Linked DNA regions of Paludibaculum fermentans. The protein of the gene in region 2 interacts with the protein of the main gene of each other region in a pairwise test. Links are inferred from orthologs where the notes say so. Each region holds a gene or a part of one and is shown on either strand. Other genes may lie near its edges.

Region 1 (4,772 bases), 420 kb from region 2 along the record:
AAGTGCATCGTGAAGCTACCCCTGCCCTGCGTCCGCGAACGGATTTCCGTCGCGTAGCCGAACATTTCAGACAGCGGCACCATCGCCTTGATGATCTGCGTGTTGCCCTTCAGCTCCATGCCTTCCAGACGCCCGCGGCGGCTGATCAGGTCACCATTCACCGAACCCATGTACTCGTCCGGAACGACCACTTCCACGCTCATGACCGGCTCCAGAAGAACCGGCTTCGCCTTGTGAGCGGCATCTTTTAATGCCATCGATCCGGCGATCTTGAAAGCCATTTCCGAGGAGTCGACGTCGTGGTAGCTACCGTCGTAGATCGTCACTTTGACATTGGCCATCGGGAAGCCCGCCAGAATGCCGCCCTCGAGGGCCTCGACAATACCCTTTTCAGCCGGTCCGATATATTCCTTCGGAACCGTGCCGCCAACGATTCCGTTGACAAACTCGTACTCTTTTTCCGGATTCGGCTCGAGGTGCAGCTTGATGTGACCGTACTGGCCACGCCCACCTGTCTGGCGCACGAACCGGCCTTCGCCATCACTCTTCTTGCGAATCGTTTCGCGGTAAGCAACCTGCGGCTTGCCGACATTGGCGCCCACGTTGAATTCGCGCTGAAGGCGGTCGACAATGATTTCCAGGTGCAACTCACCCATACCGGACAGAATCGTCTGTCCCGTCTCGGGGTCAGTGTTCACCTTCAGCGTCGGATCTTCCTGCACCAGCTTCGCAATCGCCATACCGAGCTTTTCCTGATCGGCCTTCGTTTTGGGTTCGATGGCCAACTGGATCACCGGGGCGGCAAACTCAATTGCTTCCAGTGAGATCGGATGCTCTTCACTGCAAATCGTATCGCTCGTGATCACCGATTTGAGGCCCACGCAGGCAGCAATGTCGCCGGCGTAGATCTCGGTGATCTCTTCACGCTTGTTGGCGTGCATTTTCACCAGGCGGCCAATGCGTTCACGCCGACCCTTGCTGACGTTGAGAATCGTGTCGCCCGTGTTGAGCTTGCCCGAGTAAACCCGGATAAAGGCCAACTGCCCGACGAACGAATCGGTCATGATCTTGAAGATCAACGCCGAGAATGGTTCGCTGTCATCCGCATGACGGACCAGCTCAATGCTCCGGTCGTCGACGTCGTAACCCTTGATGGGCGGGATGTCGAGCGGCGAGGGCAGGAGGTCCACCACGGAGTCCAGCATATTCTGGACGCCTTTGTTCTTGAAAGCCGTGCCGCAGATCACAGGGAAGATCGTCTGCGCGATGGTCGCCTTGCGCAACCCGGAGATGATCTCCGTGGTCGTAAGCGTCTCACCGTTCAGGTACTTCTCCATGAGGATGTCGTCGGCTTCAGCAGCCGCTTCCACCATCTTTTCGCGGTATTCCTTGGCCTGATCCAGCAGGTCGGCAGGAATGTCGACGTCGTCGAATGCGGCCCCGAGGGTTTCATCCCGCCAGATGCGCGCTTTCATCGTGACCAGGTCGATGATGCCTTTGAACTGGTCCTCAGCACCGACCGGCAATTGGATCGGCACCGCACGAGCATGGAGGCGATCTTCAATCGTGGCGACGGCGTGGAAGAAGTCAGCGCCCACGCGGTCCATCTTATTGATGAAGCACACGCGCGGAACGGCGTACTTGTCCGCCTGCCGCCAAACCGTTTCCGACTGCGGCTGCACACCAGCCACGGCGTCGAATACCGCCACGGCGCCATCGAGCACACGGAGCGAACGCTCCACTTCAGCCGTGAAATCCACGTGGCCGGGTGTATCGATGATGTTGATCTGGTAATCGTTCCAGGAGCAGGTCGTCGCGGCGGAGGTGATGGTGATACCACGCTCCTGCTCTTGCACCATCCAGTCCATGGTGGCGGTGCCTTCATGAACTTCACCGATCTTATAGGTGCGGCCGGTGTAATAGAGGATGCGCTCGGTCGTGGTGGTCTTACCGGCATCAATGTGGGCCATGATGCCGATATTTCTCATCTTCTCGAGTGCGATGGTGCGAGGCATATTTAGTCGTCGCTCCGGCGGCGGCTGAGCTTACGATTCTCCTTTTAGTTACCAGCGGTAGTGAGCGAAGGCCTTGTTGGCTTCCGCCATGCGGTGAACGTCGTCCTTCTTCTTGATCGCGGCGCCGCGAAGGCTGGCGGCATCCATCAGTTCATTGGCCAACTTCTCGGCCATGCTCTTGTCAGTCCGCGCGCGGGCTCCGGTGAGGATCCAGCGGATCGCCAGCGAAGTGCGGCGATTGTTCGGAACCTCGATCGGGACCTGGTAGTTGGCACCACCGACGCGGCGGGTCTTAACTTCCAGCAAAGGCTTGCAGTTCTCTACCGCCTTCTTGAACAGCTTCAAGGGATCGTCATTCGACCGGTCCTTGATCGTTTCCATGGCGGTATAGAAGATCCGTTGGGACGTGGTCTTCTTGCCTTCCCACATCATCGAGTTGATGAACTTCTCGGCCAGCGTCGAGTTGTAAACGCCGTCGGGCTGAATTTCGCGGATCTCAGCGCGTCTTCTGCGGGGCATACGTTCCTCTTCAGATCCTTACTACTACTTCTTCTTAGGTGCGGTTTTGGCGGCACCCGCCTTGGGGCGCTTGGCACCGTACTTCGAGCGGCTCTGCATACGGCCGGTCACACCAGCCGTGTCCAGCGTTCCGCGAACTACGTGATAACGCACACCGGGCAGATCCTTCACGCGGCCGCCGCGAATCAGCACGATCGAGTGCTCCTGCAAGTTGTGGCCGACACCGGGAATATAGGTCGTAACTTCAATTCCATTGGTCAGGCGCACACGGGCCACTTTGCGGAGAGCCGAGTTCGGCTTCTTAGGGGTGGTGGTGTAAACACGGGTGCAAACGCCGCGGCGCTGCGGGCAAGATTGCAGCGCGGGGCTGGCAGTCTTATATCGGGTGGGCCTGCGTCCCTTACGGACAAGCTGATTGAAAGTGGGCACGAACTATCCTCTTTGGGCAGCTATGTGAAGCGTAGTCTCAACCGGCGAACACAACAAATATCCGCGCGCAGATCCTGCTCGCGGAAGAGGTCAACCGGCGAAAACCTCGAAAAATCAACCGTTGCAGCGGGCACTGTGCCCGCCAATCAAGAGGGTCACTTCGGACACGCCCATGCTCCGTTCAGCGCTATGTCTGAAGGAACCTCGGGGCGGCCTCTCAGCCGGCTTCCCGCCGTTTCGCCCGGACTAGCCAGGCACAGGAAGGGTAGCTGAGAGAGGAAGAGCTAACTCCTCAAACCTTCCCAGGATACACACCCTAATGAATTGCTGTCAACTGGAAGCACAAAATCTTCAAAACATGCACCTTGGGCTGCAGCCAACCCCTAGATTCTGTTGAATCTTCCCAGATGGCTGGTGCTTGCCCTTCCGCCCCCACCTACACGTGGTTGCGAGGGCTATTCTTCGAATTGTAAAGCTATCGAATTATTCTTGCCCGGGTTGCACAACGTTCACTCAAGATTTATGGAATCGTAACGCAAGCCTGTAAGGCTTGTCAGCATGAGGTTTCTTTTCACTCTGGCACTGTCTGCCAGTATGTTGTTCGCTCAAGGCGACGCAGCTCGCATCACCGGTACGGTGACCGACGCGTCCGGCGCTGTCATTCCTGGCGCTATCATCAAGATTAAAAACGAGAAAACGGCAGCAGTCCGTGAAGTCACCGTGGCCGACAACGGCTCATTTGTCGCCTCGAATCTCACTCCCTCCGTCTACACCATCGATGCCTCGGCGAATGGCATGGCGTCCGCTCAGTATCGCCAAGTCACCCTCACCGCTGGCCAGGAGCGTACCCTCGCCATCATCCTCGCGCCGGCGGAAATGCAACAGTCTGTTACAGTTGCCAGCGGCGATTTGGTGGTGATCGATACCAGCTCTGCTCGCGTCGGCGCCAATATCAATGAGCGGGAAGTGGCCAACATGCCCCTGAACGGCCGCCAGCTCTCCCAACTTTATTTAATGGTGCCCGGCGCCCAGACCGCCGGCGGCGGCAGCTACGACAACATCCGGTTCAGCGGCCGCGCCAATCAGCAGAATGCAGTGCGGTTTGACGGCGTCGAAGCCTCATCTATTATTGATGCCTCCCCTGGAAACCTGAACGGCGAGTCCTCTACCGGCTTCCGCCTGCAGGCGAGCCTGGAGACCGTCCAGGAGTTTCGTGTAGAGTCCAGCAACTATCCGGCTGAGTTCGGAACCGGCACCGGCGGCCAGATCTCGGTCGTCACCAAGTCCGGCTCCAATCAGATCCACGGCTCCCTCTTCGAGTACGTCCGCAACAACTCGTTCGACGCTCGCAACTTCTTCGACACCACCAAATCGCCGCTCCGCCTGAATCAGTTCGGCGGTTCCCTGGGCGGTCCTATTAAGAAGGACAAGGCGTTCTTCTTCGCCAGCATGGAGACGCTGCGCCAGCGAGCCGGCATCAACCTGCTGGGTTCTGTACCCAGCGCCGCAGCCCGGCAGCGGGCCGTCCCAACCATCGCCCCTGTCGTGAACGCTTTCCCCGTCGGCACCCAGACTACCGCCAACCCGGATCTGGACCTGGCCCAACTGAACGCGTCCACCAGCCTGGATGAGTATTCGGGCAGCATCCGGTTTGACTACGCCTTCAGTCCAAAGTATTCGCTCTCCGCGCGCTATGTCCGCGACCAAGGCTATCTCACTAGCCCCATGGATGTTACGGGCAGCCAACAGCGGACTACGGCCGTGCCTCAGAACGGCATGATCAGCCTGCAGCAGGTGCTGACCTCCAAT
Region 2 (4,660 bases):
ACGCATCAATGCCCGCAATCAACTCAAGCTCCTCCGGAGTCATCGAACCCAACTTCTCCACCGTCCCGATGCCGCCCACCAAAAGGAGCTCCAACACCGGTTCCGGCAACTGATGATCCAGCAGGACCGAAAGAGGCGTCCCGGCCGAAAGCGCCGCCATGTGCGCTTCCACTTCCTGCCGCTTCTCTTCTTCCGTCTTGATGTCAATCCGCCAGCCCAGCAGCTTCGCCGCCAGCCGTACGTTCTGACCCTTCTTGCCGATCGCCAGGGAAAGCTGTGAGTCTTCCACGATCACTTCCATGTGCTTTTCCACGGAATCGATGATCGCTACCCGCGAGATCTTGGCAGGACTCAACGCATGCGTCGCGAACACCACCGGATCGTCGCTAAACTCAATAATGTCAATCTTTTCACCGCGCAGCTCGCGGATAATCGACTGCACGCGCATGCCCTTCATGCCCACGCAGGCGCCCACGCAGTCCACATCGCGGTCACGGCTCAGCACGGCGATCTTGGTGCGCTCACCGGCTTCCCGGGCACATCCACGAATCACTACCGTGCCGTCATAAATTTCGGGCACTTCCTGCTCGAACAGGCGCATCACCAGCTCCGGCGCCGCGCGTGATACGATCACGCCCGCATTCTTGCCGGTCTTGTCCACGCTGCGGATCACCGCCCGCACACGCTCGCCCACCGAGAAGTTCTCCAGCCGCGACTGCTCTTTCTTGCCCAGCCGCGCTTCCGTCTTGCCCAGGTCTACTACTAGGTCCGGACCTTCCACACGCTTGATTGTGCAGTTCACCAGCTCGCCCACCCGGCCGGAATACTCCGCGAAGATATTCTCCCGCTCCGCTTCCCGAACCTTCTGCAGAATCACCTGCTTGGCGGTCTGCGCCGAAATCCGGCCCAATAGTTCGGTCGGCTTCGCAAATCGAATCACCGCGCCCACTTCGGCGGCCTTGTCATAGCGCCGCGCTTCCGCCAGGCTTACTTCCTTGGTCGCGTCCGTCACCGGATCCGCTACAATCTTGACCGAATAGATGATGATGTTGCCGGTCTTCTCGTCCAGGTCAGCCACCAGATCGTCGGTGGACTTGAACTGTTTCCGAGCGGCCACAAGCATGGCGTCCTTCACCGCGTCGAGCACGATCTGAGGATCGATGCCCTTCTCTTTGCTCAGGATTTCAATGGACTGATAAATGGATGCCAAGCTGTACGCTCCCCTTCCGACTGATTGGCTGCCCTACGAAACCGGGCGCCTTCACCACTCGAATTTCAGATTTGCCTTTTCGATTTGTTCCATCCGGACCCGGATGGCTTTGTCCACGCCCGTCTCGAGCACCACACAACCGTCTTCATAGCCGGCCAGCACGCCGTCCCAGCGGCGTTGGTTCTCTACCGGCTCACGCAGCGCAAGGCGCGCTTTCTTGCCGGCAAACCGTGTGAAATGCTCCGGACGGTATAACTTGCGTTCAACTCCGGGCGAGCTCACTTCCAATTGGTAGGAGTCACCTGGAATGAAGTTCTCTTCGTCAAGAATGGCGCCCACCTGATGCGAGACTGTCTCACAGTCAGCCAGCGACACCCCTTCGGGCTTGTCGATGAATATGCGCAAAATCCGGCTCTGGCCCGCTCCCAGCAGCTCGAGAGACCACACCTCAAGCCCCTCGCGCTGTGCAACGCGATTGGCAATTTCGGTGATCTTCCCGACCAGGGCTTCCCGGTTGCTGCCCGCCATCTCGGTTCCTGCTTTGCTGAAACAGTACCAACCAATAAAAAAGTGGGCTTTCGCCCACTTCCATGGTTCGCTAAATTTCAGTATACACCAGCGGTTCCGGTACGCCTAATCATGGCTTTTGCCGGCGGTGCTGCTCGCGCAGTACTTCGGGGTCGTCCATTTTCGGCGCCGGCTTCGGGTCCGCCGGGTCCTTCGCGTTCTCCGGAACGAAAATGTCAGGCTCCGGCCGGATGGGATCAAAAGCCGAAAAATCCGGCACACTCGTGAAGCAGTCCGACAGGTCCGCCGCCGTCGCATCATATAGGTTCAGCGGCGGGATCCCCAACAAACGGAAGGTCATCTTCAACAACGCGGGAAAACTGGCGTTGGTCCGCGAAGCGTAATTCCGGCGCGCAAACGGACCCGCCACCAGGAACACCGTGCGGTGCGAATCCACATGATCCACCCCACCCTGGGCGTCGTCCTCGGTGATGAAAACCGACATGCTCCGCCACCACTTCGTGCCGCTCAAGTACTCCATAATCCGGCCCAAAGCGTAATCATTGTCGGCCACATAGGACGGCGAGAAGGGGTACCCGTCCTCCGGCCGCGGCTTCGCCATATGGTCGTTCGGCAGGTGGATGAAGATCAGCCGGGGCAGGTCTTTGCCCGTCTTTACGTACAGTTCATCGATCTCCCTGATGAACTGTTCGGCGCGGAACTGGTCCGGAATGTTCGTGTTGTAGCCGGGATAGTTCCTGGACGTGTTGCGATACAAAGGATCCGGCATCGGCATGTTCGTCAGGAACCGCGCGCCGGTCGGCTTCTCGTCCGGATCTTCCACATTCCCGGCCAGCTCGAAGCCCTCCCCGAAATTCCTGAAAGTAATGCCGTTCCGCTCCAGGTGATGCCACAAGGCGCCGGCTTCCAACTGATCCTCGGGATGGACACTGGAGTTGCTGCCCGGATTCGACAACCGGCCCGGAGCATTCGTCGGAAACCGGAACTCCTTCGTAGCCCCAGCAAGCGTACTCTCCACCCACGTATTCGGGTACGAGCCCACCAGCCAATGATGTCCATCGACACTCACTTCGCTGTCCGCGTAGAAGTTGTCGCTGAACGCGTATTTCGACGCCAGCGCATGATGGTTCGGCGTGATGTTGTAGAACTTCTTGTCCAGCCGGCTCTTGAGCGCGCCCGGTTCAGGAATCACCCAGCCGCGCCGCCCAAATCGCGCCAACTCCGGAGCGCTGCGCAGCGAACCCGTCGAATCGTCCTCGATGTCCCCGAACACTTCATCAAAGGTCCGGTTTTCCTTGACGATGATCACCACGTGCCGGATCTCCATCGGCATCGGCCGCGGCTGCTCCCGGCTGGCCAGGAACCCGTTCAGATTCATGACCCGCTCGGTATAGATTGGCAGCACCCGGTTCAGCGGCGAAGGGTAAACGCTGATCGCGCCGGTCCGCATCTCACCCTGAAAGCTGCGCTCCAGCGGACCCGTCTTGGTGGCGTTCGGCCCGGTGCCAAGTCCTTTGGCGCTGGCCACATACATCTGGCCCCGGTCCACCTGGACGGCCGTCGGGAACCAGGCCGACGGCATATGCGCCGTCACCTTCCCTGTACCCAGGTCCACCACCCCGATTGCGTTGATGCCCGCCTCGGCCACCAGCAGGCGCCCATTGGGAACATCCAGGGTCAAACCCACCGGCAGCACGCCGCGGAATGCTTCCAATCCCGGAATGCGCAGCAGAATCTGGCCCGTCACCCGCCACGACTGCGAGTCGATCACCGTGATCGAATCCTGATTCCCGTTGGAGACGTAGATCGTCGTGCCGGTCATGGCGATGCCGGACGGACTGGATCCCCCCAAACTGCCCGGGCCAAAGGGCTCGCCGGTGCGCACGAAGCGCTCCACCTTGGGCGCCGCCGCATCCGCCACATCCACCACGCAGAGGGAGTTCGACTCCGGCGCATTCGGGTCGCCCAGGCCGGGCACATCCACTTCGCCGGCCGCGGTCGCCCGCTTCGCGCCGTTTTCCGCCTCGGGCGAAGGGAACCCAAACGCCGGGAACGGCAACCCGGTCCGCGGAGCGTCCTTCGGATCGGCGCCGGGCACGGCCTTGTACTCAAACATGCCCAGGTTGGTCACGAAAACCCTGCGTTTGTCGGCGGATAGCGCGATCTTGAACGGCAGCCGGCCCACCCGGACCGACGAGACCAGCTTGCGGCTGCGGGTGTCGAAAATGGCGACGCGGAAGTTGGCCTGGTCCACCACGTAGAGCAGCCGCTTGTCGCTGTCATAGGCCAGGTCGCCCGAGTAGCTGTCCTTCCAGGAACCCTGGTTCAGTTGCAGCACTTCGAGCGTCCGGCCGCCCGGCGCCGAGACCAGCCGCACCTGCCCGCTTCCGCCCTCGGAGACGAACAGCCTGCGATCCTCGACGAACGCCAGGCCCATGAAAACACTGCGCCAGTCCTTATCGTCGTCGTCGCCCTTGTCTTCCTTGCGCTGGGCGTTCACCTGGCGGACCTGCCACGGCTCCGACGTCATGTCGAGGAAGCTCAAGGAGAAGTTGCCGCGCCCGCCGTTGGCCGAAACAGCGATCTTGCCATCGGGACTGATCGCGATGCCGTACGCGCCCGGACCCGTCATGAACTGCCGCCCCAGCGGAGCGATCATCCGGCCGCCGGGCAGTACGGATTCCGCCCCGGGCCTGCGCGCCGCCGGCCGGATCCCGGCTGGCGTGCGATACTCTGCCGCCCAGAGCGCCATATTGGCGGCCGCAATCAGAATCAGAAAACGCATCGGTGACTCTTCTGATAGCCTGTCAAAGCAAGGAGGCGTTGTGCAACGCCGAACGTTCATTCAATCCGTGGGAGTCGCTGCCATGCTGCCAGCCGAAGGCAAAGAATCCGCACCCCATTACTACCTGCTCGAACAGT

The links.
Region 1: the proteins of IRI77_RS24510 (region 2) and rpsL interact in binary tests that used the Escherichia coli proteins (3 or more experiments, as listed by UniProt). The link is inferred for Paludibaculum fermentans from one-to-one orthologs.

Annotation. Positions count from the first base shown.
Region 1 is NZ_CP063849.1:6,652,192-6,656,963, reverse strand. The notes cover bases 1,262-4,104. They hold rpsL (30S ribosomal protein S12), read right to left. Parts: upstream 2,964-4,104; coding sequence 2,559-2,963; downstream 1,262-2,558. Other genes in these bases: IRI77_RS26165 (TonB-dependent receptor), read left to right, coding at 3,558-4,104; rpsG (30S ribosomal protein S7), read right to left, coding at 2,064-2,534; fusA (elongation factor G), read right to left, coding at 1,262-2,015. In the rest of the region: more of fusA, read right to left, coding at 1-1,261; more of IRI77_RS26165, read left to right, coding at 4,105-4,772. UniProt on the Escherichia coli protein: With S4 and S5 plays an important role in translational accuracy. Interacts with and stabilizes bases of the 16S rRNA that are involved in tRNA selection in the A site and with the mRNA backbone.
Region 2 is NZ_CP063849.1:6,226,046-6,230,705, reverse strand. Bases 1-2,731 are described here. They hold IRI77_RS24510 (ribosome maturation factor RimP), read right to left. Parts: upstream 1,739-2,731; coding sequence 1,262-1,738; downstream 1-1,261. Other genes in these bases: IRI77_RS24505 (bifunctional YncE family protein/alkaline phosphatase family protein), read right to left, coding at 1,848-2,731; nusA (transcription termination factor NusA), read right to left, coding at 1-1,210. In the rest of the region: more of IRI77_RS24505, read right to left, coding at 2,732-4,523; IRI77_RS24500 (NIPSNAP family protein), read left to right, coding at 4,606-4,660.